DNA from 2 places in the Streptomyces sp. NBC_00414 genome. Region 2 is predicted to be linked to the other one. Evidence: riboswitches for the same ligand, from Rfam matches in the RefSeq annotation. Region 2 holds a riboswitch; the other holds the start of a gene.

Region 1 (15,919 bases), 5.1 Mb from region 2:
TTTCGGTCAAGGGGAATCGCCCGTGAAGTTGTTTGCGAAGTTGTTCGGCAAGAGCGCACGAGAGGGCAGCGACAACGCCACTGCCCGGCACCGTGCACCGCGGCCCTCGGACGCCGAGGGACAGGGAGACCGCCCGTTGTTCCGGGACGAGGTCGGTGGGCCGGGCGGTGACATTTCCGGTGGTCAGGGCGCGCCGTCTGTTGACCCTGCCCAGTCGGGGCGCATAGGTTTCGGAGATCCGTCAACCTCAGGTGCGGGTGGAGGTTTCGGCTCCGACCCGTACGCGTCCAATACCCCGGCGGGGCAGCCGCGGCAGGAGGATCCGTCCATGTCGGCCCTGGTGTGTACGAGGTGCGGTAACCGCAACGCGGAAGCGAGCCGCTTCTGCTCGAACTGTGGTGCGCCGTTGCGGGCCGGGGCGACCCCGGAGCGCCCGTCGGAGACCACTTCGACGATCTCCATCTCCGGCCTTGAGGCCTACGACGCCGAGGCCACCGGCCAGACGCAGATGCCGATGCTGTCTCCCGAGGCGCAGGCCGCCGTCGACGCCCTGCCGCTCGGCTCGGCGCTCCTGGTGGTGCGGCGGGGGCCCAACTCGGGCAGCCGCTTCCTGCTGGACGGCGATCTGACCACGGCCGGCCGTCATCCGCAGAGCGACATCTTCCTGGACGACGTGACCGTGTCGCGCCGCCATGTGGAGTTCCGCCGTGAGCCCGACGGTTCGTTCACGGTGGCGGACGTCGGCAGCCTCAACGGCACGTACGTCAACCGGGAGCGGATCGACCGGGTTCCCCTGTCGAACGGTGACGAGGTGCAGATCGGCAAGTACCGGCTGGTCTTCTACGCGAGCCAGCGGGGCATCTGACCCTCCCCCAGACTTTGTCCGGGGAGACCCCCAGGGAAGGTCCATGCTTCGAACACCGAGCGGCGGTGCCGGACACGGCGCCGCCGCCACGGACCACGGGCTGATGAGCATCGGCACGGTGCTGAACGTGCTGCGTGACGAGTTCCCCGAGGTCACTGTCTCCAAGATCCGGTTCCTGGAGTCCGAGGGCCTCATCGAGCCGCAGCGGACCCCGTCCGGGTACCGCAAGTTCAGCGCCGGCGACATAGAGCGTCTCGGGCACGTCCTGAGGATGCAGCGGGACCACTATCTGCCGCTGAAGGTCATCCGGGAACACCTGGACGCCATGGGACGCGGAGAGGCTGTCCCGCTGCCCTCCGTGGGGCGTCAGCGCGACGGTGAGGCACCGAGCGATCCGGAGGAGCCCACCGTGGCCCGGATCGGACGGGACGAGTTGCTGGCCGCCGCCGAGATCGGTGAGCAGGAGCTCGACGAGTGGGAGTCGTACGGACTCATCACCCCGGTGCTGGACGGGGTGTACGACGCCGAGGCGGTGACCGTCGCCGGACTGGTCCTGGAACTCGGGCGGTTCGGGATCGAGCCACGGCATCTGCGCGCCGTGAAGGCCGCAGCCGACCGCGAGGCGGGGCTGGTGGATCAGGTCGTGGCACCCCTGCGGCTCCATCGCAACCCGCAGACCAGGGCACACGCACAAGCGCGCACCAAGGAGCTGGCGGGACTCGCGGTGAAGCTGCACGCCGCCCTGGTCCAGTCGGCCCTCGGGGTGCGGCTGCCCTGACCCGGCGGCCCGCGCGGAACGTGGGATAGGGCACCCATTCCGTGCTCGACTACCCAAAGGTGCCGGGCACGGCCTAGGGTTGCTGTGTGAACGAGCTCGACGTCGTAGGTGTCCGGGTCGAAATGCCCTCCAACCAACCGATCGTGCTCCTGCGTGAAGTGGGAGGCGACCGTTACCTCCCCATCTGGATCGGGCCGGGGGAGGCGACGGCGATCGCCTTCGCGCAGCAGGGCATGGCCCCCGCGCGACCGCTGACCCACGACCTGTTCAAGGACGTGCTGGAGGCCGTCGGCCAGGAGCTGACCGAAGTGCGCATCACCGACCTGCGGGAGGGTGTCTTCTACGCGGAGCTGGTGTTCGCCAGCGGAGTCGAGGTCAGCGCGCGGCCGTCCGACGCCATAGCGCTGGCGCTGCGCACCGGGACGCCCATCTACGGCAGCGACGGCGTCCTGGACGACGCCGGCATCGCGATCCCGGACGAGCAGGAGGACGAGGTGGAGAAGTTCCGCGAGTTCCTCGACCAGATCTCGCCCGAGGACTTCGGGACCAACAGCCAGTGACGGCGTGAGAAGCCGGTCGGTGACCCTCCGGGGCCGTCGCACGACGGGCCGTGCGGCGGTCGTCCCGAGAGCATTCGGCTAGCCTTTCCCCGCGATGGGGTACGGGAAACCACTCTCAGGGTGATTATCACCCGGCGTGCCGAGTGTGGCGATCGTTGACGAGCCCCTGGTGACTGCCTACCGTCGAGAAGGCAGTTCAAGGACGGAGGTCGGCGTGAGAAGCAGCGGCGACGGTACGGCTGGGGGTGCTCCCGGACGCGGTCTGGGGGACAGCGGCCCGTACCCGCTTCACAGCAGCGCGGCCGATCACGTACAGCGGCCGACGGTGGTGCCGGGGGACGACGAGGTGGCGTCCGAGGAGATCGGTTATCGCGGGCCCACGGCCTGCGCGGCCGCGGGGATCACCTATCGGCAGTTGGACTACTGGGCGCGGACCGGGCTGGTCGAGCCCAGCGTGCGGCCCGCCTACGGGTCGGGGACACAGCGGCTCTACAGCTTCCGGGACGTGGTCGTCCTGAAGATCGTCAAGCGGTTCCTCGACACGGGGGTCTCGCTGCAGAACATCCGCACCACGGTCCAGCACCTCAAGGAGCGGGGATCCTGCGACCTGGAGCGGATGACGCTGATGAGCGACGGCGCGACGGTCTACGAATGCTCCTCGCCCGACGAGGTCCACGCCCTTCTCCAGGGCGGTCAGGGCATCTTCGGCATCGCCGTGGGCGTGGTGTGGCGGGACGTGGAGAGCGCGCTCTCACAGCTGCACGGGGAGCGTGTCGACACGGGTGAGACGCTCGTCGGGGCCAACCCCACGGACGAGCTGGCTCGGCGGCGCAACCGGGCGGTCTGAGCCGGCCGTGGAGGTCCCCCGCGGCCCGGTGGTCAGGCCGGTCGGCGTGCGGTCCCGCACCGTCTCGCGGGCGGTGTGCAGGGGCATTGTCAGTGGCGTAGGGCAGCATCGGACATGTGAGAACCGCGCCCACGATCCTGCATCTCGACATGGATGCCTTCTTCGCCTCGGCGGAGCAGGCGTCCAAGCCGAGCCTGCGCGGTAAGGCGGTCATCGTGGGGGGCCTCGGACCGCGGGGCGTGGTCTCCACCTGTTCGTACGAGGCGCGGGTCTTCGGGGTGCATTCGGCGATGCCCATGGCGCAGGCCCGCCGCCTGGCACCGAACGCCGCCTACCTCGTACCGCGCTTCGGGCTCTACCGGCAGATCAGCGAGCAGGTGATGGGGCTCCTGCGGGAGCTGTCGCCGCTGGTGGAGCCGCTGAGCCTGGACGAGGCGTTCGTGGATCTGGAGGCCGGGGAGACGGCCTGGGACGAGCGGTCCGCGCTGCTGGCCGGGAGGAAGCTGCGCGCCGACATCCGGGCCGTCACGGGGCTCACCGGATCCGTGGGTCTCGCGGCCTGCAAGATGCTCGCGAAGATCGCCTCCGAGCAGGCCAAGCCCGACGGGCTCGTGCTGATAGAGCCGGGCACCGAGCGGGCCCTGCTCGCGCCCATGTCGGTGCGCATCCTGCCGGGCGTGGGGCCCGCCACGGGGGACCATCTGCGGCGGGGCGGGATCAGCACGGTCGGGGAGATCGCCGAGGCGGGCGAGGACGAGCTCGTACGGCTGCTGGGGAAGGCCCACGGCCTCGCCCTGTACGCCATGGCGCTGGCCCGCGACGAGCGGCCCGTGGTGGCCGAGCGGGACACCAAGTCGGTGTCCGTCGAGGACACGTACGACGTGGACATCCATGACCGGGTGCGGGTGCGGATGGAGGTGCAGCGGCTTGCGGACCGGTGTGTCCAGCGGTTGCGGGGGGCGCATCTGTCGGGGCGGACCATCGTGCTGAAGGTGCGGCGGTACGACTTCTCGACGCTGACGCGGTCGGAGACGTTGCGGGGGCCCACGGACGACCCCTCGGTGGTGCGGGAGGCTGCCGCGCGGCTGCTGGAGGCGGTGGACACCACGGGGGGTGTGCGGTTGTTGGGGGTCGGGGTTTCGGGGCTTGCCGACTACACGCAGGAGGATCTGTTCGCGCAGGCCCAGGCGCAGCAGGCCCTGGAGCGGGCTGCTGAGGATGCCGCTGTCGTTGTCGACGAGGGGGCGGAGCGGGGTGGGGCGGAGGCGGTCGAGGAGGTTGCTGGGGAGGCGGTCGGGCCGGCGGCGGGGCGGGTGCCCGAGGTGCCGGAGCCTGCGGCGGAGCGGCAGTGGCGGGCGGGGCACGATGTTCGGCATGCCGAGTTCGGGCATGGGTGGGTGCAGGGGAGTGGGCTGGGGAGGGTCACCGTGCGGTTCGAGACGCCGGATTCCTTGCCGGGGCGGGTGAAGACGTTTCGTATCGATGATCCTGGGTTGGAGGTGGCTGAGCCGTTGCCTCTGGTTGCGCGGGTGCCTTCGGCGATGGATGCGGAGGGGTAGGGGTGGGGGTGCGTTTGTGGGTGCGGGGCCGTTGTGGCTGGTTGCGCAGTTCCCCGCGCCCCTAAAAGATTGCGCCGTTCCCCGCGCCCCTGGAGGGCGAGAGGATTGCGCCGATCGCCGCGTCCCCAAAGGGCCGCGGCCCCAGGTGGGGCGGGTGTCAGGTGGGGTCTTCTGTGGTTGCCAGGTGGCCGAAGTCGTGGTCCGGGAAGGGGGGTGGTGGGGCCAGGTCCAGGCCGTAGTGGTGGTAGAGCTGCAGTTCTTGTTCGGGGGAGAGGTGGCGGCCCACTCCGAAGTCGGGGGCGTCCTTGATCAGGGAGCGTTCGAAGGGGATGTGCAGGGAGTCGTCGACCACCTTGCTGGGCTCCAGGGGGACGAAGGCGTCCCGGCTGAACAGGCCGGTGCGTATGGCCGCCCACTCCGGCGCACCGGTCGCGTCGTCGAGGTAGACCTCGTCGACGGTGCCGATCTTCGTGCCGTTGCGGTCGAACGCCTTGCGGCCTATCAGGTTGCGCGGATCGATGTCGGTCTGCACGGTCCCTCCAGCTGCTCGCAACTCATCCGTAAGCACTACGAAAGAGCACTTTGAGGAGGGCGGCCACTTGAGGGAACCCCGCTGGTAGGCTGGGCGACGGCTGCTGACCCCGTGCGGGAGAGTCCTCCAGGCTTCATCGGAGGCGCCGAAGGAGCAAATCCTCCCCGGAATCTCTCAGGCACACGTACCGCATGGACGAGGTCACTCTGGAAAGCAGAGCGGTGTTCGAGTGTTCGACGGGCCTCCGCTCTCACCGACGGTGAAAGCCGGCGCGCCTTCACGGCGAGCCGGTGAAGCTCTCAGGTTGAGATGACAGAGGGGGAGGCCGTTCGGGCACCCACATCGTGGTGCCCCTCGAAGGTCGTCAGACCAGGAGGCCTCCGTAATGACCGCCCAACGTATTCCGCTCTCCGAGCTCGAACAGGGAATCCCCTTCGAGCAGCGTCACATCGGGCCCGACTCCGCGGCCCGCGCCAAGATGCTCGCGCAGGTGGGGTACGGCTCGCTCGACGAGCTGACGGCCACCGCGGTGCCGGATGTGATCAAGAACGCCGACGCGCTGGAACTGCCGGGTGCGCGTACCGAGGCCGAGGTGCTGGCCGAGCTGCGCTCCCTGGCGGATCGCAACCAGGTGCTGGACTCCATGATCGGGCTCGGTTACTACGGGACGTTCACGCCGCCCGTCATTCTGCGCAACGTCATGGAGAGCCCGGCCTGGTACACGGCGTACACGCCCTATCAGCCCGAGATCTCGCAGGGGCGGCTGGAAGCCCTGCTGAACTTCCAGACCGTGGTCGCCGACCTGACCGGACTGCCGACCTCCGGCGCCTCGCTGCTCGACGAGGGCACGGCCGCCGCCGAGGCCATGGCGCTGTCGCGGCGCATGGGGAAGAACAAGAAGGGCCTCTTCCTCATCGACGCGGACACCATGCCGCAGACCATCGCCGTGATCCAGACCCGTGCCGAGCCCACCGGCGTCGAGGTCGTCGTCGCCGACCTGAGCGACGGCATCCCCGCCGAGCTGGCCGAGCGCGAGATCAACGGCGTACTCCTCCAGTACCCCGGCGCCTCCGGTGCCGTGCGGGACCTCAAGCCCGTCGTCGACCGGGCGCACGAGCTGGGCGCGGTCGTCACCGTCGCCGCCGACCTGCTCGCCCTGACGCTCCTCACCTCGCCCGGTGAGCTGGGCGCCGACATCGCCGTCGGTACGACCCAGCGCTTCGGTGTGCCGATGGGCTTCGGCGGGCCGCACGCCGGATACATGGCGGTGCGCGAGAAGTTCGCGCGCAGCCTGCCCGGCCGGCTCGTCGGCGTCTCGGTCGACGTGGACGGCAACAAGGCGTACCGCCTCGCCCTGCAGACGCGGGAGCAGCACATCCGCCGCGAGAAGGCGACCAGCAACATCTGCACGGCTCAGGTGCTGCTCGCCGTGATGGCCGGGATGTACGCCGTCTACCACGGCCCCGAGGGACTGAAGGGCATCGCTCAGCGCACCCACCGCTACGCCACGATCCTCGCCGCGGGTCTGAGGGCGGGCGGTGTCGAGGTCGTCCACGAGGCGTACTTCGACACCCTCACCGTGCGGGTGCCGGGCCGGGCCGCCGAGACGCTCGCCGCCGCCCGCCAGGGCGGGGTCAACCTCCACCTCGTCGACGCGGACCACCTGTCCCTCTCCTGCGACGAGACGACCACGCGGGCCCAGCTGGGCGTCGTCTGGTCGGCGTTCGGAGTCGACGGCGATGTGACGGCACTGGACGGGACCGCGCAGGACACGCTGCCGGAGCCGCTGCTGCGCACCGACGAGTACCTCGCGCACCCGGTCTTCCACCAGTACCGCTCGGAGACGGCGATGCTGCGCTACCTGCGCCGCCTCGCCGACCGTGACTACGCGCTCGACCGGGGCATGATCCCGCTCGGCTCGTGCACCATGAAGCTCAACGCGACCACCGAGATGGAGCCGGTCACCTGGCCCGAGTTCGGGCAGCTGCACCCCTTCGCGCCCGCCGAGCAGGCGCAGGGCTACCTGACGCTCATCCGTGAGCTGGAGGAGCGGCTCGCCGAGGTCACGGGCTACGACAAGGTGTCGTTGCAGCCCAACGCCGGTTCGCAGGGTGAGCTGGCCGGTCTGCTGGCCGTCCGCGGCTACCACCGGGCCAACGGCGACGAGCAGCGCACCGTCTGTCTCATCCCGTCCTCCGCGCACGGCACGAACGCCGCTAGTGCCGTGATGGCAGGGATGAAGGTCGTCGTCGTCAAGACCGCGGACGACGGCGAGATCGACGTCGAGGATCTGCGTGCCAAGATCGAGCAGTACCGTGACGAGCTGTCCGTGCTGATGATCACGTACCCCTCGACGCACGGCGTGTTCGAGGAGCACGTCGCCGACATCTGCGCGCAGGTGCACGAGGCGGGCGGTCAGGTCTACGTCGACGGCGCCAACCTCAACGCGCTGGTCGGCCTCGCCAAGCCCGGTCACTTCGGCGGCGACGTCTCGCACCTCAACCTGCACAAGACCTTCTGCATCCCGCACGGCGGCGGCGGCCCCGGCGTCGGCCCGGTCGGCGTGCGCGAGCACCTGGCGCCGCACCTGCCGAACCACCCGCTGCAGCCCGCCGCGGGCCCGGAGACGGGCGTGGGCCCGGTCTCCGCGGCGCCCTGGGGTTCCGCGGGCATCCTGCCCATCTCGTGGGCGTACGTCCGTCTCATGGGCGGGGAGGGCCTCAAGCGGGCCACGCAGGTCGCGGTGCTCAGCGCCAACTACGTGGCCAAGCGTCTGGAGCCGCACTACCCGGTCCTGTACACCGGTCCCGGCGGGCTGGTGGCGCACGAGTGCATCATCGACCTGCGGCCGCTGACCAAGGCGACCGGTGTGAGCGTCGACGACGTCGCCAAGCGGTTCATCGACTACGGGTTCCACGCGCCGACCATGTCGTTCCCGGTGGCCGGCACGCTGATGATCGAGCCCACCGAGAGCGAGGACCTCACGGAACTCGACCGGTTCTGCGACGCGATGATCGCCATTCGCGCGGAGATCGAGAAGGTCGGCTCGGGCGAGTGGGCGGCGGACGACAACCCGCTGCGCAACGCGCCGCACACCGCTGCCGCGCTCGGCGGCGAGTGGGAGCACGCCTACAGCCGCGAGGAGGCCGTGTTCCCGGCCGGGGTCTCGGCCGCCGACAAGTACTGGCCGCCGGTGCGGCGGATCGACCAGGCGTACGGCGACCGGAACCTGGTCTGTTCCTGCCCGCCGCTGGACGCGTACGAGGACTAGCGGGAAGGCCGTAGTGGCGCACCCGGGTACTTCCGCACCCGGGTGCGCCGCGGGGCATGACCTGCCCCGCACGGCGTCACCTGTGTCCGTCCCACAGGGTGCGCTGCCGCGGGCGTGGGTCGGTGAGCGGCTTCGAGACCGTGTCGAAGCGCATGGTGGTGCGGTCCTCGGAGTCGTACGCGGGCCAGCCGGGGTCGCCGTGGGTCGCGAAGGAGACCCAGGCGCTGTGCATGGCGTCCGCGAGGTGCTGAGGCGGCTCGGTGCCGAGCAGCGGCTTCATGGCCGGATCGTCGAGACGGTCGAAGACGAAGGGCATTTCGAGGGTGTGGCAGGCGCCGAGGCGGCCGTCGAAGGTCGGCGGCCGCCAGCCGAACTCGTACACGAACGTGGAGCCCGCCCCGCCGGAGCGCTGCTCCGCGAGACGAATGGCGGGCAGGCGGTAGAACCAGTCGGTGACCAGGGCGGCGAACAGCTCACCGGGAGAGGCGTCCGGGCGCTCCGCGCGGTAGGCCGCTGTGGCCTCGTCGGGGTCCAGGCCGTAACCGGCGGCGGCGGCCCGCAGGTGGGGCTCGCCTATGTGGTCGAGTACGCCGGTGGGGACGAGGAAGAGCCGGAACTCGTCGCTGTTGGTGCCGATCAGGATGTCCACATCGGCGCCGGCGCCGGAGGAGATGGCCTCGATGGGGGCTACGGGGAGCAGGGCTCCGTCGACGACCGGTTCGAAGGGCATCATGTTCTGCGCGATCTCGCCCCACAGGACCGGATCCGGGTTGGCCGCGATGGTGGCGCGCAGTTCTTCCACGCCCCGCACGAGCCGCTCCGCCGGAACGTCGGCGATGGCGCGGCGGGTCGGGGGGACGCCGAGCAGCCCGGCCAGGCCGTGCCCGACAAGTCTGGCGGTGGCCGGGCTGATGGCGTGGTGTGCGGCGCCGCTCTGCAGCGCGGCGCGGCGGAAGAGGCCGGCGGACCGGGGTGAGGCGAGCAGGGCACCGATGCTCATGGCACCGGCGGACTCGCCGAAGACGGTGACGTTGGCGGGGTCGCCGCCGAACACGGCGATGTTCTCCCGCACCCAGTGCAGAGCGGCGAGCTGGTCGAGCAGACCGAGGTTGGCGGTGTCGCCGTCGTCGATCGCGAGGAAACCGTCGGCGCCGAGGCGGTAGTTGATGGTGACGCAGACGACGCCGTCGCGGGCGAAGCGGCTGCCGTCGTAGAGGGGGACCGACCCGGAGCCGTTGGTGAAGGCACCGCCGTGCAGCCACACCAGGACCGGCCGATGCCCGGCCGTGTCGGGGGTCCAGACGTTGAGGTTGAGGCAGTCCTCGCCGGGGAGATCCACCTCGGGGATGATCTCGTCGAGCGGGGCGGGGTACGGGCCCTTCGGCGCGGTGGGCCCGTAGGCGCGGGCGTCGCGGATGCCCTGCCAGCTCTCGACGGGCTGCGGCGGCCTGAAGCGGTTCGGGCCGGAGGGGGCCGCGGCGTAGGGGATGCCTTTGAACGCGGTGATACCGCCGGTGAGTTCTCCGAGCAGGGTGCCGTGCGGGGTGGTGACGGTGGGCATGGGGTTCCTTCTTGCTGGCTGGCTGGCTGGCTGGGGGCCGGGGGCTGAGGTACGCGGTGTGAGGGCTTGCGGTCTGCTGGGGCGGCGCGCGGAAGTGCGCAGGCTTCGGTGGCCTGTTCGGCTCATGCCTGATGGGGGGTTGGGGCGAGGGGAGAGGAGAGGGGCCGGCGACGACGTCGTACCGGCTGTTCGGGACTGCGCGTGGCAGACGTTCAGTTGTCGTCCGGCCGGGTGGCGAGGCGTGCCAGGCGGTCCGCTGTATCCGTACCGGGCTGGGGTCGCAGAATGATCAGACTGTGGCCGGCCGTCGCGCTCAGGACGATCTCGCAGGTCAGGTCGAGACGGCCGAGTTCGGGGTGCCGGAAGGTCTTGGCCGTCGATCTGTTGGGCTCGACCTCCATCTTTTCCCAGTACGACGCGAACTCAGGGCTCCTGGCCGTCAGGTCGGTGATGAGCCGGGTGACCGTGCTGTCGTGTCTGCGTGCGGCGGCCGCCGCACGCAGACTGGCGACGTATCCCTGACCCGTCGCCTCGTCCTCTTCGAGGAAATCCTGTGCCCGGGAGTCCGGTTCGGTGAACCATCGCCAAGTCGCGTTCGCCTGCCTGCCGGTGCGCTGGGCCCAGGGGCCGAACAGAGTGGCGCTGAGACGGTTCTGCGCGACGATGGTGGTGAGGTCGTCCACCACGTGGGCGGGTACAGCCGTGAGCGAGTCGAGCAGGAACATCATTCCCGGCTCCACGTACCGGTCCGCCGCGGGGTCCGCCGGAGGTTCGAAGCCGGCGAGGCGGTACAGGTAGTCCCGTCCGTCGGCCGACAGCCGCAGCGCGCGGGCCAGCCCGGCCAGGATCGGCTGTGAAGGGTGCGTCCCACGGCTCTGCTCAAGCCGTTCGTAGTAGTCGACGGAGATGTTGGCCAGCAGCGCCACTTCCGAACGTCTCAGCCCTGGGGCGCGTCTGCGTGGTCCGGGGAACAGTCCGACGTCCGCCGGGCGTAGTGCCTCGCGCCTGGCACGCAGGAATCGGCCCAGTTCGCCGTGGTCCAACGGCATTGTGTTCTCGTTCGGTCGCGCCTTGCCGGGCGGGTACGTGGGGGCCGGCACGGGAGTTGGTGTCGTCGTTCCGTGCGGCTCTGCGGGCTCGCGCATTGAACTCCGGCTCCTTGACGAGGGTCAACAACTGGCGGTCACCAGGCCCCGATGTCGGTGGTGCCCGCTCCGCAGTTTGAGTCTGGCCCGTGGCCGAGGGGGTTGCAGCGTCCTGTCCGGACCCGGTTCAGCGGGGCGACGGTGAGGCCTTGCGGTGTGATCCGGCTGGATGTATTGCGTGTGGTGATCTGGCGGCGGTGGGGCTCGTCGCGCCGTTCCCCGCGCCCCTAAAAGCAAGAGATTGCGCCGTTCCCCGCGCTCCCAAGAGCAAAAGATTGCGCCGTTCCCCGCGCCCCTGAGGGGGGTTGCGCCGTTCCCGCGTACCTGAGGGAGGTCGCGTCGGGACTCGTGTGCTTCAAGGCGAGGGGGGCGGGGGCCTGAGGTGAGGGCTGAGGGGAGTGGGGTTGTTACGGGGAGTAGTGGTGTGGACGTGCGTCGGGGCCGGTTCCGGGAGTGGTTCCCGGGCCGGCCCCTCTTGTTCTTCGGTCTCTCTTCTGCCGGGCGGCCTGCCCCGCCGCCCGTACTGCGCCGTGCCGCTCAGGCCGCGGTCATGACGTCCAGGGCCAATGGCCGGTGCGGTGCGATGATCCGGCCGTCCGGCAAGAGCTCACCGGTGTCCTCGAAGAGCAGGACGCCGTTGCACAGCAGGCTCCATCCCTGCTCCGGGTGGTGCGCCACGAGGAGCGCTGCCTCCCGGTCGGCGGAGTCGGCTGTCGGGCACGGTCGCTGGTGCTGGCACATTGATGGGATCTTTCGCTTCGGTGTGAGGTCGGTGTTCGATGTGTTGTCTGTTCTGCGGCTCGAACTGGTGTTCATGGCCGCCCCCCGATTGTCAGATGGTCCGGAACCCAGTGTTGCCCTACAAGCGTCAATCCGCAGGGATTTGACGTCAGCACTCCTCACAGGTTGATGACGCATCACCCGTGCGGACGGTTCATCTCAACTGGGTTGTCCCTTTGGGTGGTTCGGAATGGTCGGATGGGGCTAGTCCGGATGGGCCGGGAGTGCGCTGCGTTCTGCACGTGTCACTCCACGCAACGTTCTCCCCGTGTCCTTCCGGGATGTTCGGGTGCCCGCCCCGTCGGGTCGCCGCACACAGCGAGGTGCCCCGCGGCCGGAATGTCGGCCGCGGGGCACGGGAGCGCGGGTGTGCTCAGGCGGGTGAGCCGAGCAGCGGAGTGGTCGCTGGTGTCAGCCGGTGGGTGAGGACAGGCAGCAGTTCGGCCACGCGGTGCGGGCGGTGGGCGGCGATTCCGGGCGGGGCGGGTGCCAGTGGCACCAGCAGGTCGGTGGCGGCGAGGTGACCCTGCGTGCCGTCGGCGTCGGAGTCGCCGTGCAGCCAGAGTGTGAGCATGTAGAGACCGGGTACCGAGAGCAGACGCGGCTGGTACGACCCCGGCATCGTCTCGGCCTGGCGCAGGGCACGCTCGGTCGCGGTGACGTACGGGCCCTCGAAGAAGTGGGAGAAGGCCCAGCCGTCGGGGGTCAGCCGGGTCTCCGCGGCCGCTACGGCACGTTCGTGGCATCGGATGAGGAAACGCCATCCGGCGAGCCGGGTGGCCGAGGTGCCCACCGGGGTGATCTGGTCCAGTACGTGGACGGGCAGCGGGAGTTCGGGGGTGAGGGGTCCCTGGGTGTCACGGAGGGACGGGGTACGGGCTTCGCGGACCGCGGTCGGGGAACCGAGGGCCGTGAGGACGGAGCGCAATGCCGGCGCGGGAGCCGGAGGGACGTGCAGCGGCATGGTGGGTCGCCTCTCATTCGACAGGCATGGTGGCGCAGGGGCGGGGGCGGACGGCGCTGTCAGCTCTCGGGGTCAAAGGGGCGGGGGCATAGGGCCTGTCGCCGAAGTGATGCCTGCCGCGCGGTGTCCGGCACGCGTGCTCGCCGAGATGCCGGAGGGCTCCGGTAGCCTCGCTTCGCTACAAGATCCTTCCGGCAACTTTGCGATCGCACGCACAGGACGCCGCACGGGCCGCCCTTCGGGTAAATGCCGTCACCTCGACGACAGGCCCTGCGACCGCGAGCGCCAACTCTCTGCCTCGTTCGCGGAGTTTATACGACACGTGTTCAGGCCGTGTTTCAACTAGCCGCTCCGCACATTAAGTGCAAGAGGCAATTAGGTCGTCGTTACGTGTGTTTGGTCCTGGTTCTCGGCGGGTACCCGTCGATGACCTCGGAATACTCTTCCGAAGTGGACGGCCGGTTCTCGTCGACGTTTTTCACGACAGAGTCGACCGTCAAGAAAAATGTGGCGCCTCATGCCTAGTGAATGTGCCCGGAGAAAGCTGAGTTCAGAGTAGTGCCCGGGGGGTGGGTCCGGGGCGTTATCGATCACATTGCCTGGGCATCATCCCCCGTGACCCGGGACACCAGCGGCCGGTTCTTCGGGCGGCCCAGTCGAGGAGGGAAGCTTCGATGGGGGAGAAGGTCGTGGCGGGGACGATCGGTCTGTCCGACCGCCGACGGTACCGAGAGAAGCTGCAGCAGTGCCTGGAGGGACTGGCGCGGTTGCTGGCGGAGGAGCGGTTCGACCGCCCCAGGAATCTCATGGGTCTGGAGATCGAGCTGAATCTCGCAGGCCCCGACGGCATGCCGCGCATGATGAATGCGCAAGTACTTGAGCGCATCGCGAGCCGCGATTTCCAAACAGAACTCGCCATGTTCAATCTGGAAGTCAACATTGCTCCCCACCGGCTCGAAGGCCGGGTATTCGACCGGCTCGCCGAGGAGCTGCGCACCTCCCTCGCGTACGCGCACCGGAAGGCGAACGAGGTCGATGCCGGAATTGTGATGATCGGTATTCTGCCGACGCTCGCCCGTGACGACCTGGTCTCCGCGAACCTTTCGGACGTGGACCGCTACACGCTGCTCAACGACCAGATCGTGGCGGCCCGCGGCGAGGACTTCACGCTGGACATCGAGGGCGTGGAGCGGCTCAAATGCACCTCGGCGTCCATCGCGCCCGAAGCGGCCTGCACATCTGTGCAGTTGCATCTTCAGGTCACCCCCGACCGGTTCGCCGACGTGTGGAACGCCGCGCAGCTCGCGGCCGCGGCGCAGATCGTCGTGGGCGCCAACTCGCCGTTCCTCTTCGGCCGTGAGCTGTGGCGCGAGTCCCGGCCCCCGCTGTTCCAGCAGTCCACCGACACCCGTCCGCCCGAGCTCCAGGCGCAGGGGGTCCGGCCGCGCACCTGGTTCGGCGAGCGGTGGATCTCCTCGGCGTACGACCTCTTCGAGGAGAACCTGCGGTTCTTCCCTCCCCTGTTGCCGCTGCGCGACGAGGAGGATCCGATGCGCGTCCTCGACGAGGGCGGCATCCCGAGCCTCGCCGAACTCGTGCTCCACAACGGCACCGTCTACCGGTGGAACCGCCCGGTGTACGACGTCGCCGACGGCGTCCCGCACCTGCGGGTCGAGAACCGCGTGCTGCCCGCGGGCCCCACCGTGATCGACGTCGTCGCCAACACGGTCTTCTACTACGGGCTCGTGCGCGCCCTGGCCGCGGAGGCGCGGCCGGTCTGGACCCGGCTGCCCTTCGAGGCCGCGGCCGCCAACTTCGACCAGGCCTGCCGGTACGGCATCGACGCGCAGCTGGAGTGGCCGCGGCACGGCAGGTACGGCGGGGTCACGCGTGTGCCCGGGGTGCAGCTGGTGCTCGACGAACTGCTGCCCCTCGCGGCGGCGGGGCTGGACGCCTGGGGCATCGAGCCGGCCGACCGGGACCTCTATCTCGGTGTGATCGAGGAGCGGTGCAAGCGGGGAGTCAACGGGGCCTCCTGGCAGTCCCGTACGTTCCACAAGGCTCTGGAGAGCGGCATGGGACGGGATGCCGCGCTGGCCGCCACGACGAAGCGGTACAGCGAGCTGATGCACCTCGGCGAGCCGGTGCACACCTGGCCGGTCGGGCTGCGGGAGCCGGCGGTTCCGCTGGGGTGACGGGAACCGGCCGGCCCGGTGGAGCGACGGAGGCCGGCCGGCCGGGGTGACGGAAGCCGGCCGGTCCGCCGGGGTGATCGGACGCGGCTGGTCACCCCGGAGCGATGGGGGGCCGGTCCGCCGGAGTGACCGGAGGTGACCGGTCCGCCGGGGTGTCGGTCGGCCGGAGGTCGCCGGAGTGGCCGGAGCGCGGGCCGGTCGGTCGAAGTGAGGGCGGATCAGCCCGTGTTGCCCGCCTTCACGACGGCCTTCAGGATCACCGAGTGGATCTGGGACGGGTCGGTGACCAGGTGTCCCGAGCCGCCGGTCGCCTCCGCGATCTTGTTCAGCTCGTTCTTGTCGGCCTTGGGCCCCACGGCGATCGCGATCAGGGGGACGGGCCGCTCCGGGTCGGCGATCCTGCGGAGTTCGGCGATCAGACCGTCGCGCGAGATGCTCCCGGGGTCCTGGTTCACGCCGTCGGTCAGCAGGACCAGCGCGTTGAACTTGCCCTTCCGGTAGGAGGCGGCGGCAGCCTTGTACGCGGCCAGCGTGGTGTCGTACAGGCCGGTCGCGCCGTCCTTGACCGGCTTGAGGTCGCTGAAGGCGGCCGACAGCCGGTCCCGCTGCGTACTGCCGCCGACCTGGTCGCCGAGCCGGTCGGTCGGGACGAGGACGCGGTAGTCGCGCTTGCCGTCGAGCTTCCTGGAGAACTTCCACAGCCCGATCTCGTCCTCCGGGGTGAACGTCGCCAGGGCCTGGAGCAGTGCCGCCTTGGTCACGTCCATACGGGACTCGCTGGTGCCCGGCACCGGGTCCGACATGGACGAGGAGGCGTCGACGACCGTGGTGATACGGGCACTCTGCACCGTGATCGTCCACA
Region 2 (15,919 bases):
GCGCGCTCAGTTTCGGGTTGACGTACGTGCGGCCTTCGGTGGCCTTGACGAAGACGAAGGACAGGCCTTCGGTGCTGTACGAGGACGACTGGTAGGCGCTTACGTCGATACCGCGCAGCATGTGCGAACTCCTTGGTGCGTGGGGGCCGGAAGCACGACTGTGCCTCCTGGGGCCTGTGGGGGGCCAACATCCTTTGGACGTACCCCACTTGGCCCGCCCTACCCGCACGCCCGCCGACCCCCGGGAGGTCACGCCGGAGCATGCGCCGACGTACGAGCCCCGGAGCTCAGCACTCGATGATGTTCACCGCGAGCCCGCCCCGCGCCGTCTCCTTGTACTTGACGGACATGTCGGCGCCCGTCTCCTTCATCGTCTTGATGACCTTGTCGAGGGACACCTTGTGGGAGCCGTCGCCGCGCATGGCCATCTTCGCCGCCGTCACGGCCTTGACCGCGGCCATGCCGTTGCGCTCGATGCAGGGGATCTGGACGAGGCCGCCGACCGGGTCGCAGGTGAGGCCGAGGTTGTGCTCCATGCCGATCTCGGCGGCGTTCTCGACCTGTTCGGGAGAGCCGCCGAGCACCTCGGCGAGGGCGCCGGCCGCCATCGAGCAGGCCGAGCCGACCTCGCCCTGGCAGCCGACCTCGGCGCCCGAGATGGAGGCGTTCTCCTTGAAGAGCATGCCGATGGCGCCCGCGGCGAGCAGGAAGCGTACGACGCCGTCCTCCTTCTCGGCCTCCGAGGCGGAGGCGCCGGCGACGAAGTTCACGTAGTAGTGCAGGACCGACGGGATGATGCCCGCGGCGCCGTTCGTGGGGGCTGTCACCACGCGGCCGCCCGCCGCGTTCTCCTCGTTCACGGCCATCGCGTACAGGGTGATCCACTCCATCGCGTGGGCCAGCGGGTCGCCCTCGGCGCGCAGTTGGCGGGCCGACATGGCCGCGCGGCGGCGGACCCGCAGGCCGCCCGGCAGGATGCCCTCGCGGGACATGCCGCGCGACACGCACGCCTGCATCACGCGCCAGATGGCGAGGAGCCCTTCGCGGATCTCCTCCTCGGTGCGCCAGGCCCGCTCGTTCTCCAGCATCAGCGCGGAGATGGACAGGCCCGTCTCCTTCGCCAGCCGCAGCAGCTCGTCGCCCGTACGGAAGGGGTATTTCAGGACTGTGTCGTCCAGCTTGATGCGGTCCGCGCCCACCGCGTCCTCGTCGACGACGAAGCCGCCGCCCACCGAGTAGTACGTCTTCGACAGCACCTCGGCGCCCGAGGCGTCGTACGCCCACAGGGTCATGCCGTTCGCGTGGTAGGGCAGCGTCTTGCGGCGGTGCAGCACCAGGTCGTCGTCGAAGGAGAAGCCGATCTCGTGCTCGCCGAGCAGGTCGAGGCGGCCCGAGGATCTGATCTTCTCGACGCGGGCGTCGGCGCCCTCGACGTCCACGGTGCGGGGCGAGGCGCCCTCCAGGCCGAGCAGTACCGCCTTGGGGGTCCCGTGGCCGTGCCCGGTCGCGCCGAGCGAGCCGTACAGCTCTGCGCGGACCGCGGTCACGGGGGCCAGCAGGTCCTCGTTGCGCAGGCGGTGCGCGAACATGCTCGCCGCGCGCATCGGGCCGACCGTGTGGGAGCTGGACGGGCCTATGCCGATCGAGAACAGGTCGAAGACCGAGATGGCCACGGGAACTCCTCAAAGCGGGGTGAAGCGGGGTACGGCAGGGGTGGGGCGGGGTGTGGCCCGGGTGCGGCACGCGTCTGACGGGGTACCGCGCACCTTCCAGTGTGCGCGGTACCCCGCGAAACGGGACTACTTGCCCAGACCGGGGTACAGCGGGTGCTTTTCGGCCAGGGCGGTCACGCGGGCCTTGAGCGCCGCCGCGTCGAAGACCGGCTTGAGGGTCTCGGCGATGACGTCCGCGACCTCGGTGAAGTCCTCGGCCGTGAAGCCGCGGGTGGCGAGGGCGGGCGTGCCGATCCGCAGGCCCGACGTCACCATCGGCGGCCGGGGGTCGTTCGGGACGGCGTTGCGGTTGACCGTGATGCCGACCTCGTGGAGCCGGTCCTCGGCCTGCTGCCCGTCCAGCTCGGACTCGCGCAGGTCGACCAGGATCAGGTGCACGTCCGTGCCGCCGGAGAGCACGTTCACCCCGGCCTCGCGGGCGTCGGCCGCCGTCAGCCGCTCGGCGAGGATCCGCGCGCCCTCGATCGTGCGCTGCTGGCGCTCCTTGAACTCCTCCGTGGCGGCGACCTTGAAGGAGACGGCCTTGGCCGCGATCATGTGCTCCAGGGGGCCGCCCTGGAAGCCCGGGAAGACGGACGAGTTCAGCTTCTTCGCGAAGGCCTTCCTGGCGAGGATGATCCCGCCGCGGGGCCCGCCGAGTGTCTTGTGCGTGGTGGAGGTGACCACGTCCGCGTGCTCCACCGGGTTGGGGTGGAGACCCGCCGCGACCAGGCCCGCGAAGTGCGCCATGTCGACCCACAGATAGGCCTCGACCTCGTCCGCGATCCGGCGGAACTCGGCGAAGTCCAGCTGCCGGGGGTACGCCGACCAGCCCGCGATGATCACCTTGGGGCGGTGCTCCTTGGCGAGCCGCTCGACCTCGGCCATGTCGACCAGGCCGGCGTCGTCCACGTGGTAAGCGACCACATTGAACTGCTTGCCGGAGAAGTTCAGCCGCATCCCGTGGGTCAGGTGGCCGCCGTGGGCGAGGTCCAGACCGAGGATGGTGTCGCCGGGCTGGGCCAGCGCGAAGAGCGCGGCCTGGTTGGCGGAGGCGCCCGAGTGCGGCTGCACGTTGGCGTACTCGGCGCCGAACAGCTCCTTGACGCGGTCGATGGCGATCTGCTCGGCGACGTCGACGTGCTCACAGCCGCCGTAGTAGCGGCGGCCGGGGTAGCCCTCGGCGTACTTGTTGGTGAGGACCGAGCCCTGGGCCTCCATGACCGCGACCGGGGCGAAGTTCTCCGAGGCGATCATCTCGAGGGTGGACTGCTGACGGTGCAGCTCGGCGTCGAGGGCGGCGGCGACGTCCGGGTCGAGTTCGTGCAGGGGCGTGTTCAGAAGCGACATCGGTGCGGAGTCCTTATTCGGAGCCGGAGAATTCGGTGTACTCGGCGGCGGAGAGCAGGTCCTTCGGCTCGTCCGCCACCCGTACCTTGAAGAGCCAGCCGCCCTCGAAGGGAGCGGTGTTCACCAGCGCGGGGTCGTCCACGACGTCCTGGTTGATCTCGGTGATCTCACCGGAGACGGGCGAGTACAGGTCGCTCACCGACTTGGTCGACTCCAGCTCGCCGCAGGTCTCGCCCGCGGTCACCGCGGCACCGACCTCCGGGAGCTGGACGTACACCACGTCACCGAGCGCGTTGGCCGCGTGCTCCGTGATGCCGACCGTCGAGACGCCGTCCTCGGCGCCCGACAGCCACTCGTGCTCCTTGCTGTAGCGCAGCTCTTGGGGGTTGCTCATGGCCTGAATTCTCCTGTACGCGGGGAGTGCTGATGCGGGGGAACGCTGGTGAGCTGGGTGGATGTGCCCAGAGTCACTTGTGTCGGTCGCGGACCATGGTTCACGTCCGGTGCTCGCGGACCGGTACCGATGATGCTTCTGACGCGTGCGGACAGTGTTACTTCTGACGCTTGTAGAACGGCAGAGCCACGACCTCGTACGGCTCGTGACTGCCCCGGATGTCCACGCCGACACCGGTGGTGCCGGGCGCGGAGTGCGCGGCGTCGACGTAGGCCATCGCGATCGGCTTGCCGAGCGTCGGCGAGGGCGCGCCGGAGGTGACCTCGCCGACGACCTTGCCGTTGGCGACCACGGGGTACCCGGCGCGCGGGACCCGGCGGCCCTCGGCGACCAGGCCGACGAGCACCCGCGGGGGATTCTCCAGGGCACGCGCGGCGGCCGCGGAGAGCGCCTCGCGTCCCACGAAGTCGCCCTCCTTCTCGAACTTCACGACCCGGCCGAGCCCGGCGTCGAACGGCGTGAGCGAGGTGCTCAGCTCGTGCCCGTACAGCGGCATGCCCGCCTCCAGGCGCAGGGTGTCCCGGCAGGAGAGCCCACAGGGGGCGAGTCCGGCCGCGGTTCCGGCGTCGGTCAGCGCCTGCCACAGCTTCTCGGCGTCGGCCGGGGCCACGAACAGCTCGAAGCCGTCCTCGCCGGTGTAGCCGGTGCGCGCGATCAGGGCGGGGACGCCGGCGACCGTGCCGGGCAGGCCCGCGTAGTACTTCAGGCCGTCCAGGTCGGCGTCGGTGAGGGACTTCAGGATGCCGGAGGACTCGGGCCCCTGTACGGCCAGCAGGGCGTACGCGTCCCGGTCGTCGCGCACCTCGGCGTCGAAGCCCTCGGCGCGCTCGGTGACGGCGTCCAGGACCACCTGGGCGTTGGAGGCGTTCGCCACGACCATGTACTCGCTGTCGGCGAGGCGGTAGACGATCAGGTCGTCGAGGATGCCCCCGTCGGCCCGGCAGATCATGGTGTAGCGGGCGCGGCCGGTCTTCACGCCCCCGATGTTGCCGACCAGCGCGAAGTCCAGCAGCGCGGCGGCCTGCGGGCCGCTCACCGTGATCTCCCCCATGTGCGAGAGATCGAAGAGACCGGCCCGGGTGCGGACGGCGAGGTGCTCGTCGCGCTCGGATCCGTAGCGCAGCGGCATGTCCCAGCCGGCGAAGTCGGTCATCGTCGCGCCCAGCGAGCGATGCAGGGCATCGAGCGCGGTACGGCGCGGTTCAACGGGGGTGTTGCTGCTCATCGGCGGGGCTCCCAAGGCATGACGGCGAGGTCGTTCCTCCCCATCTGTCATCGGAACCTGAGAGGTTCGCCGTGTCCACCGGTGAATACGGGGGTCACTGACTTGCACCTTGGGTGGGGCCGACGCCCTGGCTGTCAGGGGGCGGCCCGCTTTTCAGATGTGCCTCGTCCGCGCGGTAACGGGGGCCTGAGAGATTCAAGGGAGGGACTTGCTCCTTCGGCGCCCGGGCACTCGTACACCTGCGTGTACATGTACCCGGAACTCTCCCGCGCGGATTCAAGCGGCCGGTATGCAGTTGGCGGGCACATCATTGCACGCCCCCGGCTCCGGGAGGGGGCCGAGCAGTGACCGGACGGGGGTCAGGGGTGTTCACAGTGATCTGTGACGGGGCTGTGGCAGGACAAGAACAGAAACGGGGGGACCAGCGCATTACCTTCTCTTTACACTCGACGGAGATGGGTCTGCCGACCCCATGGGGAGGACGATCAGGGTGAACAGGACCACGGCGTACGCGACCGGCACGGGCATCGCGCTGCCCAAGCAGCCACCCGCACCGGCCAGGGAGGCGTGCGACCCGATGGTGACGCCCGTCGTCCGCGATCTGCGGGCCCGCTCGGGACACAGCCCGCACGGTCTGCGCTTCGGAGGGGCCGACCTGGTGGTGGTCACGGGCCTGCCGGGCAGCGGCAAGTCGACCCTGATGCGCCGGGCGGTCACCGGCCGCCGCATCGACTCGCAGGACACCCGCGACCGCTGGGACGAGCGCCTCGCCCGTTTCCTGCCGTACGCGGTCTACCGGCCCCTCGTCCGCGCCGCGCACTACGCGGGCCTGCGCCGGGCCCTGCGCTCCGGGGAGGGCGTCGTCGTGCACGACTGCGGTACGCAGGCCTGGGTGCGCAGCTGGCTCGCCCGGGACGCCCGGCGCCGCGGGGGCACCCTGCACCTGCTCCTGCTGGACGTCGATCCCGGGACGGCGCTCGACGGCCAGCGCGAGCGCGGCCGGGGCGTCTCGCGGTACGCGTTCGCCCGGCACCGCGGCGCGGTCGCCCGGCTGCTGCGGTCCGTGGAGAAGGGCGACCTCCCGGAGGGCTGCGGTTCCGCGGTGCTCGTCGACCGTGCCGCGGCGGACGTGCTGCGGCGCATCGATTTCGGCGACTGACGGCGACTAACCTCGTCAACCGCACACGGCGGTTGGAGCAGGCGGTGGAGATGGACTTCCAGGCACAGGACATTCCGGCACAGGCGCACCCCCACATGGGTTGGCCCGGCAACGAGTTGGAGGAGGTGCTCGCCGCGTCCCTGGGACTCCCTCCGTCGCCCTCGACGGGGGCCCGGGTCGTGGAGACCCTCGGACGCGGCTTCATCTGGGTGCCGCTGCCCGAGGGGGGCGGCCCGCACAGCGGCCCGCTCGACCTGCCCACGATCGAGCTGGGCGGGCAGGCGTACGTGCCGGTCTTCACCTCGGAGCAGCAGTTCCGCCAGGTCGTCGGCGACCGCATGGCGTACACCGTGGCGCCCGCCGTGGAGTTCGCGCGCGGTCTGCCGCCCCAGGTCGGGATCGCGCTGAACCCGGACGGCACGGTGGGGATGCCGGTTCCCCCGCTCGCCGTCGCCGAGCTGTGCCGGGCCGGCCGGACCGAGCTGGACGGGCCCGCGAGCGGCGGCCGGGTCCGGCTGTTCCAGCCCGACTGGCAGGACGACCCGGTGGACTTCCTGGCCGCGGCCTCGGCGGAGTTCGACGCGACCGGCGTGGTGGCGAGCGCCCGGCGCTGTCTGGCGAGCATCGAGGGCGGCGACACGGTGATGTTCGTCGGCGTGGAGGCGACCCACTGGGACGAGAACGCGCGCACGCTCCCGCTGGACGCCCTGGGCCGCGCCCTCGGCCGGGTCCCGCTGCCCCACCCGGTGAGCCTGGTCTTCCTGGACGTGGCCCAGGACCCGGTGGGCGACTGGCTCCGCGCCCGGGTGCGGCCCTTCTACACCCACGCTTTCTGAGGTGGGCGCGTCCCGAAAGGGGCGCGGGGCTGTTTCGATGTGCGGCTCCGCCGCGGGGCGCGGCCGGCCACACACAACCCGCGCACGACGCATCACACACGGTCCCGAGCTCAGAACACCAAACCCGGCGGAGCGCAACGGTGCTGTCGGGATCGCCGCTTAAGCTGGTTTCATGGCTCGGTCGGGGTGGTGCGATGTTCAAGTGAACATGGCACCTCGTCGAATTGGAACCGTATGTCAGTGATGTCGCGAAGGGGCGGTAGAAGGTGAGCGCGTCGGGCACGGCCGCGGCCGGGCAGGTCGAGCACATGCTGCGCCAAGTGACGCCCGGGCGTTACGACGCCTACGAGGCGCTCCTTCGCGCTCTCGCGACCCCGCCGTCCGGTCAGGTGTGGATGCTGCTCTGGCACGGCCAGTCGGGCTCGCCCGACGCCCAGTACGGGAACATGGAGGTCGACGGCTTCGGCTACGCGCCCTGTGTGACCTCCGCCCAGGAGCTCTCGGCCAGCGGCTGGAACCGTTCGTACGAGGTGGTCGACGGGCTCGACGTGGCCCGCACCCTCTACCCCGACCACTACGGCCTCTGGCTGAATCCGCACGCGCCGGGCGGCGGCGTCGGCATCCCCTGGCTCGACCTGCGGCGCATCGCCACCGGTCTGGAGCGGCAGCCCGCGGGTCCGCTGCGGCTGTCCGAGCCGGGCATCGAGATCCCGCAGTTCTACGCCCTGCTCACGCAGAACGCGCACCGGACCGCCGCCGTCCGCTCGCTGCGCCGCGCCTGGGTGCAGCCCGCGCTCGGAGCCCCGTATCTCGCCATCGGGCTCGATGTGTACGACACCAGTCCACCGGCCGTGGACTCGGTGCGGGCGATGATGCAGCAGTCGATCGGGGCGGTGCCGGACGGTCTGCCGGTGTCGACCGTCGCGATGTCGGACGAGTACGACCCGGTGGCCCTGTGGCTGCGCGCCAACGCGCGGCCGTTCTACGACCGGGAGGCGCACGCGGCTCCCGTCCAGGCGCCGGCGGCGGGCGGTTACGGGTTCCCCGGCACGTACTGAGATGATCTGGACGGACGGCGTCCATCCCTCCGGGTGGCCGCAGTCCGTCAGGTGGAGTCCACCCAGTGGAGCATCCGCTCTCACACCCGTACCGCCGCTGGGCGGAATGTCCCGATCTACGCGGGTAAATGAGCTGCGGGGCCCCTTTCGCCCCAAGTGTCATGTGTCCGACCCCCGTTACCCGGCGTTCGGATAACGGAACCCTCCTGACGGCATCACGGTTGCGCATCCATTCGCCTTCAAGTCTGGCTTCAGATCACCGAGGCGTTGAAGACTCCCGGTCCAGGGGGTTTAAACCTTCTGTATGTACGAAGGACTGATCACGCCGCTACCGCGGCAAGCGTGGGCCGGCTACCGCCGGTTGAGAGGGGTCCCTGCCAGATGACGGCACCATTGCACGAGCCGACGGCCGAAGCCGCACCGAGCGCGGCCGACGAGGCGGCGCTCATTGCCGGCTCCGCCGAGGCGAAGGCGGTACAAGGGCGTTCCCTCGGCCGCATCGCCTGGGAGCGCCTGAAGCGCGACAAGCTGGCCCTGGCGGGCGGCATGGTCGTGCTCGTGCTGATCCTGATCGCGCTGTTCGCGCCAGTGATCGCCAACCTGGTCGGACAGGACCCCGAGACTCACCACGAGGACCTGATCGACCCGCTCTTCTCGACCCCCACCGGGTCCTTCGGCGGCATCAGCGGGGACCACCTCTTCGGTGTCGAACCCGTCAGCGGCCGCGACATCTTCGCCCGGATCGTCTACGGAGCCCGGATCTCCCTGCTGGTCGGCTTCCTGTCGGCCCTGGTCGCCGTGGTGCTCGGCACGATCCTCGGCGTACTCGCCGGCTACTTCGGCGGCTGGGTCGACGCGGCCGTCAGCCGCGTGATGGACGGCCTGCTGGCCTTCCCGCAGCTGCTCTTCATCATCGCGCTGGTCTCGGTCATGCCCAACGAGATGCTGGGCCTGACCGGCACGGGCGTGCGCCTGTTCGTGATGATCCTGGTGATCGGCTTCTTCGGCTGGCCGTACGTCGGCCGTGTGGTGCGCGGCCAGACGCTCTCGCTGCGTGAACGCGAGTACGTCGAAGCCGCGCGCAGCCTCGGAGCCGGACGGTTCTACATCCTGTTCAAGGAGCTGCTGCCCAACCTGGTCGCTCCGATCATCGTGTACACGACGATGATGATCCCGACCAACATCCTCACCGAGGCGGCGCTCAGCTTCCTGGGCGTGGGCGTCAAGCCGCCCACCGCGTCGTGGGGACAGATGCTCTCCGCCGCGATCGACTACTACGAGTCGGATCCCATGTACATGGTGATCCCGGGTGTGGCGATCTTCATCACGGTGCTCTCCTTCAACCTCTTCGGCGACGGCGTGCGTGACGCGCTCGACCCGAAGGGTTCCCGCTGAACTGCCGTACCCCCAAGGGCTCGTCATCTGTCGACGGGCCGCTACATATCGGAGGATCCGAGTGAGTACCCAACGCACCACAGGGCGGCGCAAGCAGGCCGTGGCCGCCGCAGCCGTGGTCGCTGCACTGCTGTCCACGGCGGCGTGCGGCGGCGGCAACGACGACGGGGGCGGTTCGAAGACCGGCGCGGCCGGCTTCGACGCCGCGAACAACAAGGTCGCCCAGGCCTCCCTCGCCAAGAAGGGCGGCACGCTGAAGTTCGCGGGCGCCCAGGATGCCGACTCGTGGGACACCACCCGCGGTTACTACGGCTTCATGTGGAACTTCTCCCGGTACTACAGCCGCCAGCTGGTCACCAACGCGACCAAGCCGGGCGCCGACGGTGCCAAGGTCACGCCGGACCTCGCCGAGGACACCGCGAAGGTCTCGGACGACGGCAAGACCTACACGTACACGCTGCGTGCCGGGTCGACCTGGGAGGATGGCAAGCCCATCACCTCGAAGGACGTCAAGTACGGCATCGAGCGCGCGTGGGCGCAGGACGTGCTCTCCGGCGGTCCGATCTACCTTCAGCAGGTCCTGGACCCGAAGAAGGAGTACAAGGGCCCGTACAAGGACAAGTCCGCGGACAAGCTCGGCCTGAAGGCGATCGAGACGCCCGACGACAAGACGATCATCTTCAAGCTGCCCGAGGCGAACTCGGACTTCGAGGAGATGCTCGCGCTGACCTCGGCGTCCCCGGTCCGCCAGGACAAGGACACCAAGTCCAAGTACGGCCTGAAGCCCTTCTCGTCCGGCCCGTACAAGTTCCAGTCGTACACGCCGAGCAAGGGCATCGTGCTCGTCCGCAACACCGAGTGGAAAGAGTCCTCGGACCCGATCCGCAAGGCGTACCCGGACAAGATCACGGTCGACTTCTTCACCAACGCCAATGACATGGACCAGCGCCTGATCAAGGGCGACTTCGACCTTGACATCGGCCAGACCGGTCTCTCCCCGCAGGGCCGCACCACCGCCCTGAAGCAGCACAAGGCCAACCTGGACAACCCGGTCTCCGGCTACATCCGCTACGCGGTCTTCCCGCAGAGCGTCAAGCCGTTCGACAACGAGCACTGCCGCAAGGCCGTGATCTACGGTGCCGACCACGAGTCGCTCCAGACCGCTCGTGGCGGCCCGGTCGCCGGTGGTGACATCGGTACCAACATGCTGCCGCCGTCGGTCCCGGGCTCCGAGGGTCAGAAGTACGACCCGTACGAGTCGGCGACGACGAACAAGAACGGCAACGTCGCCAAGGCCAAGGAAGAGCTCAAGGCCTGCGGCAAGCCGAACGGCTTCAAGACCACCATCGCGGTGCGTAACAACAAGCCGGTCGAGGTGGCCACGGCCGAGTCCCTCCAGGCGTCGCTGAAGAAGGTCGGCATCACCGTCGACATCGAGCAGTTCGACGGTGCCCAGACCACCGGCATCATCGGTAGCCCCTCGAACGTGAAGAAGAAGGGCTACGGCATCATCATCATGGGCTGGGGCCCGGACTTCCCCAGCGTCCAGGGTTACGGCCTGCCCCTGTGGAGCGGCGACTACATCCTTGAGAGCGGCAACAACAACTTCGCCCTGATCAAGGACAAGACGATCGACGGACTCTTTGACAGCTACACCAAGGAGCTCGACAGCACGAAGAAGGCCGAGATCTCCACGGAGATCAACCACAAGGTCATGGAGGGCGGTTACTACCTGCCCTTCGTCTTCGAGAAGTTCATCAACTGGCGCTCCAACCGACTGGCGAACGTCTACACGACCGACGGCTACAGCGGTCAGTACGACTTCGTCAACCTCGGCCTGAAGAAGTAACACCGACCGGCGCACCCGCCATACGGCACGAAAGGCAGGTGAAGGCCGGCGCGGCGTGACCCGCGGGCCACCGGACGACCTCCGGTGGCCCGCGGCCCCGCCGCCGGGCCGAGAGCAGTGCTCGCATACCTCATCAGGCGGCTTTTCGCCGCCGCAGTGATGCTGGTGATCATCATTCTGGTGGTCTTCTGCATCTTCTTCCTCGTCCCCCGCTGGGCGGGCGTGGACCCGGCCACGATGTTCGTCGGCAAGCAGGCGGACCCTGCGGCCATCGAGGCCGTGCGGCAGAAGCTCGGTCTGGCAGATCCGATCTTCGCCCAGGTCTGGGAGTTCTTCAAAGGCATCTTCGTAGGCCGCACGTACTCGGGTGGCGGCGACGTCACGCAGTGCGCGGCGCCCTGCTTCGGCTACTCCTTCCGCAGCGAGCAGGCCATCTGGCCGGTGCTCACCGACCGCTTCCCGGTGACCCTGGGTCTCGCGCTCGGTGCCGCCTTCCTGTGGCTCATCTTCGGTGTGGCCGCGGGTGTGCTCTCGGCGCTCAAGCGCGGTTCCTTCTGGGACCGTGGCGCGATGATCATCGCCCTCGGTGGCGTCTCGCTCCCCATCTACTTCACCGGCATGCTGTCGCTGGCGATCTTCAGCTACGGACTGGGCTGGATCGACGGCAGCTACGTCCCCCTCGAAGAGAGCTTCACCGGCTGGTTCGGCGGCATGATCCTCCCCTGGATCACGCTGGCCTTCCTGTACGCCGCGATGTACGCCCGCATCACCAGAGCCACCATGATGGAGGTCCTGGGCGAGGACTACATCCGGACGGCCCGCGCCAAGGGCCTGACCGAACCCGTCGTTATCGGAAAGCACGCGATGCGTTCCACCATGACGCCGATCCTCACCATGCTCGGCATGGACCTCGGTGCGCTGATCGGTGGCGCGATCCTCACCGAGACCACCTTCAGCCTTCCCGGCCTCGGCCAGGCCGTCCTCAAGGCGATCAGCGACAAGGACCTGCCCGTCATCCTGGGCGTCACGCTGATCACCTCGCTCGCGGTGATCATCGCGAACCTGCTGGTCGACTTGCTGTACGCCGTGATCGACCCCCGAGTGAGGCTCTCATGACCGAACTCAGCAAGAGCGGAGCAGCGGTGGGTGAGCCCGTCAAGGACTCGCACACGCCCTCCGCCTTCCTCGAAGTCCGCGACCTCAAGGTGCACTTCCCGACCGACGACGGGCTGGTCAAGTCCGTCGACGGGCTCAGCTTCTCGCTGGAGAAGGGCAAGACCCTCGGCATCGTGGGCGAGTCGGGTTCGGGCAAGTCGGTGACCTCGCTCGGCATCATGGGCCTGCACACGACCGGCCAGTACGGCAAGCGCAAGGCCCAGATCTCCGGCGAGATCTGGCTGGACGGCACGGAACTGCTCACCGCCGACCCCGACCACGTGCGCAAGCTGCGTGGCCGAGAGATGGCGATGATCTTCCAGGACCCGCTGTCGGCGCTGCACCCGTACTACACGATCGGCCAGCAGATCGTGGAGGCGTACCGCATCCACCACAAGGTCACCAAGAAGGTGGCCCGTAACCGGGCCGTCGAGATGCTCGACCGCGTCGGCATCCCGCAGCCGGACAAGCGGGTGGACAGCTACCCGCACGAGTTCTCCGGCGGTATGCGCCAGCGCGCGATGATCGCGATGTCGCTGGTCAACAACCCCGAGCTGCTGATCGCGGACGAGCCGACGACCGCCCTGGACGTCACCGTCCAGGCGCAGATCCTCGACCTCATCCGGGACCTGCAGAAGGAGTTCGGCTCCGCGGTCATCGTCATCACCCACGACCTGGGCGTCGTCGCCGAACTGTCCGACGACATCCTGGTGATGTACGGAGGCCGCTGCATCGAGCGGGGTCCGGCCGAGAAGGTCTTCTACGAGCCCAAGCACCCCTACACCTGGGGCCTGCTGGGTTCGATGCCGCGGCTCGACCGCGAGCAGACGGAGCGGCTGATCCCGGTGAAGGGCTCCCCGCCCTCGCTGATCAACCTTCCGTCGGGCTGCGCCTTCAACCCGCGCTGCTCGTACGCGGACGTCCCCAAGGACAACGTCACCCGCACGGTCCGCCCCGAGCTGGCCCAGGTCGGCGGTCAGCACTGGGCCGCCTGCCACATGACGCAGGAGCAGCGGGAACGGATCTGGACCGAAGAGATTGCGCCGAAGCTGTGAGTGACAAAGCAGAGGACAAACCAGTGGCCAACCCCGCACAGCGCGACGGCGTGGCCGCCGGTGCGACCCTCACCAGGGACGCCGCTCCCGGCGAGACGCTCCTGAAGGTGACCGGGCTGCAGAAGCACTTCCCGATCCGCAAGGGCCTGCTCCAGCGGCAGGTCGGCGCGGTGCGGGCGGTCGACGGCCTCGACTTCGAGGTCAAGTCCGGCGAGACCCTGGGTGTCGTGGGCGAGTCCGGCTGTGGCAAGTCGACGATGGGCCGGCTGATCACGCGGCTCCTCGAACCGACCGCGGGCAAGGTCGAGTTCGAGGGCAAGGACATCACGCACCTCGGGGTCGGCGCGATGCGCCCGATGCGCCGTGACGTCCAGATGATCTTCCAGGACCCCTACTCGTCGCTGAACCCGCGCCACACCATCGGCACGATCATCAGCGCCCCCTTCAAGCTCCAGGGCGTCACGCCCGAGGGCGGCATCAAGAAGGAGGTGCAGCGGCTGCTGTCGGTGGTCGGGCTCAACCCCGAGCACTACAACCGCTACCCGCACGAGTTCTCCGGCGGCCAGCGCCAGCGCATCGGTATCGCCCGCGCGCTCGCGCTCAACCCGAAGATGGTCGTGGCGGACGAGCCGGTCTCCGCGCTCGACGTGTCGATCCAGGCGCAGGTGGTGAACCTGCTGGACGACCTCCAGCAGGAGCTCGGCCTCACGTACGTGATCATCGCGCACGACCTGTCCGTCGTACGCCATGTCTCGGACCGTATCGCCGTGATGTACCTCGGCAAGATCGTCGAGCTGGCCGACCGCGACTCGCTGTACAAGGCGCCGATGCACCCGTACACCAAGGCGCTCATGTCGGCCGTGCCGATCCCGGACCCGCGGCGCAAGTCGGCCAAGAGCGAGCGCATCCTGCTCCAGGGAGACGTGCCCTCGCCGATCTCACCGCCGAGCGGCTGCCGCTTCCACACGCGGTGCTGGAAGGCCACGCAGATCTGCACGACCACCGAGCCGCCGCTCCTGGAGCTGAAGCCCGGTCAGCAGGTCGCCTGCCACCACCCGGAGAACTTCGAGGACCAGGCACCGCAGGACACCGTGCTGCTGACCGTCGCGAAGCAGGCGGCGGAGCTGGTGGCCGACGAGGTCCTCGCGGAGTCCGCGGCGACCTCGGCCGCGGTGGCCGCGGAGGTCGCGGACACCACCGCCGCGGAGACGCCGGTCACGAAGACCGTCACGGACACTCCGGTCACGAAGACCGCGCCGGAGACTCCCGCCGAGGAGAAGTAAGTAAGACAAGTAACACCGAGCCCCCGCCTTGCAATGTAAGGCGGGGGCTGTGTGCTGGGTGAGAATACAGAGGTGCTCCAGCAACTCTTCACTCCCTCCGTCCAGCACACCCTCGAACTCGTCGGCATCTTCTTCTTCGCGATCTCCGGCGCGCTGCTGGCCGTGCGCAAGAACTTCGACGTCTTCGGCATCGCCGTCCTCGCGGAGGTCACCGCGCTGGGCGGCGGCCTGTTCCGGGACCTGATCATCGGGGCCGTGCCGCCCGCGGCCTTCACGGACCTCGGGTACTTCCTCACCCCGTTCCTCGCCACCCTGCTGGTGTTCTTCCTCCACCCGGAGGTGGAGCGGATCCAGCTCGGGGTGAACGTCTTCGACGCGGCCGGCCTCGGCCTCTTCTGCGTCTCCGGCACGACGAAGGCGTACGAGTACGGGCTCGGCCTCACCGCCTCCGCGACCCTCGGCCTCGCCACGGCCGTCGGTGGCGGTGTGCTGCGGGACGTCCTCGCCAACGAGGTGCCGTCGCTGCTGCGCTGGGACCGCGACCTGTACGCCGTGCCCGCCATCGTCGGCGCCACGATGGTCGTCCTGTGCATCCGCTACGACGTGCTGAGCCCCTTCACCTCGGGGCTCGCCGTCATCACCGCCTTCGCGCTGCGGCTGCTCGCGATGCGCTACCACTGGCGCGCGCCCCGGGCGTGGCACCGGCGCTCGACGGCGGTCGAGGTCCAGGAGTGAGGCCAGGCTCGCGTTCATGTGATCGAAACAGCAAAAGCTACCGCTTAGTAATTACCTGTTGTACCGTTCACGCATGTCAGAAGCAGCTTCCGCGCACGCGCTGCGGACCAGGATCGGCGACAGCGAGTTCGACCGCGACACCGCGGTCACCCGACGCGAACCCGGCGTCTACGACATCGACCTGTCCGCCGGGTGGACGATCATCAACGCCGTCAACGGCGGCTACCTCCTCGCCGTCCTGGGCCGCGCACTCGCGGACGCACTGCCGCACCCCGACCCGTTCACGATCTCCGCGCACTACCTGACCGCGTCCCACCCGGGCCCGGCGGTCGTGCGCACCGACGTCGTACGCGCCGGTCGCACCCTCTCCACCGGCCAGGCGTCCCTGTTCCAGTACGACGACGCGGGCCGCGAGGTCGAGCGGATCCGCGTACTCGCCTCGTACGGGGACCTCGCGGACCTGCCCGACGACGTCCGTACGACCGCGAAGCCGCCCGCGATCCCGCCGGTCGACCAGTGCTTCGGGCCCGACGACAGCCCCGCCCCCGTCCCCGGCAGCTCCGCCATCGCCGACCGGCTGATGCTCAAGCTCGACCCGGGCACGCTCGGCTGGGCCCTCGGATCGCCGTCCGGCAGGGGCGAGATGCGCGCCT

The links. A riboswitch is a leader RNA that binds a small molecule or an ion and turns the genes downstream of it on or off. The one in region 2 is predicted to bind glycine.
Region 1: it holds a riboswitch for glycine, as region 2 does, so the genes downstream of both, gcvP (aminomethyl-transferring glycine dehydrogenase) here and gcvT (glycine cleavage system aminomethyltransferase GcvT) in region 2, are expected to answer to the same signal.

The regions. Positions count from the first base shown of each region.
Region 1 is NZ_CP107935.1:8,465,922-8,481,840, forward strand. Features, by position in the region: gene OHS59_RS36830 (FHA domain-containing protein) at 1-865, shown strand, start outside; gene ftsR (transcriptional regulator FtsR) at 909-1,643, shown strand; gene OHS59_RS36840 (bifunctional nuclease family protein) at 1,730-2,203, shown strand; gene OHS59_RS36845 (MerR family transcriptional regulator) at 2,418-3,050, shown strand; gene OHS59_RS36850 (DNA polymerase IV) at 3,167-4,609, shown strand; gene OHS59_RS36855 (PRC-barrel domain-containing protein) at 4,767-5,141, opposite strand; glycine riboswitch at 5,246-5,341, shown strand; gene gcvP (aminomethyl-transferring glycine dehydrogenase) at 5,527-8,412, shown strand; gene OHS59_RS36865 (carboxylesterase/lipase family protein) at 8,489-9,973, opposite strand; gene OHS59_RS36870 (helix-turn-helix transcriptional regulator) at 10,186-11,118, opposite strand; gene OHS59_RS36875 (DUF5999 family protein) at 11,656-11,859, opposite strand; gene OHS59_RS36880 (hypothetical protein) at 12,272-12,862, opposite strand; gene OHS59_RS36885 (glutamate--cysteine ligase) at 13,537-15,057, shown strand; gene OHS59_RS36890 (substrate-binding and VWA domain-containing protein) at 15,276-15,919, opposite strand, start outside.
Region 2 is NZ_CP107935.1:3,412,943-3,428,861, reverse strand. Features, by position in the region: gene OHS59_RS14555 (glycoside hydrolase family 25 protein) at 1-121, opposite strand, end outside; gene OHS59_RS14550 (L-serine ammonia-lyase) at 288-1,673, opposite strand; gene glyA (serine hydroxymethyltransferase) at 1,800-3,062, opposite strand; gene gcvH (glycine cleavage system protein GcvH) at 3,076-3,456, opposite strand; gene gcvT (glycine cleavage system aminomethyltransferase GcvT) at 3,614-4,741, opposite strand; glycine riboswitch at 4,905-5,020, opposite strand; gene OHS59_RS14530 (AAA family ATPase) at 5,214-5,900, shown strand; gene OHS59_RS14525 (enhanced serine sensitivity protein SseB) at 5,951-6,736, shown strand; gene OHS59_RS14520 (enhanced serine sensitivity protein SseB C-terminal domain-containing protein) at 7,003-7,794, shown strand; gene OHS59_RS14515 (ABC transporter permease) at 8,176-9,189, shown strand; gene OHS59_RS14510 (ABC transporter substrate-binding protein) at 9,251-11,038, shown strand; gene OHS59_RS14505 (ABC transporter permease) at 11,156-12,154, shown strand; gene OHS59_RS14500 (ABC transporter ATP-binding protein) at 12,151-13,248, shown strand; gene OHS59_RS14495 (ABC transporter ATP-binding protein) at 13,272-14,531, shown strand; gene OHS59_RS14490 (trimeric intracellular cation channel family protein) at 14,604-15,266, shown strand; gene OHS59_RS14485 (thioesterase family protein) at 15,340-15,919, shown strand, end outside.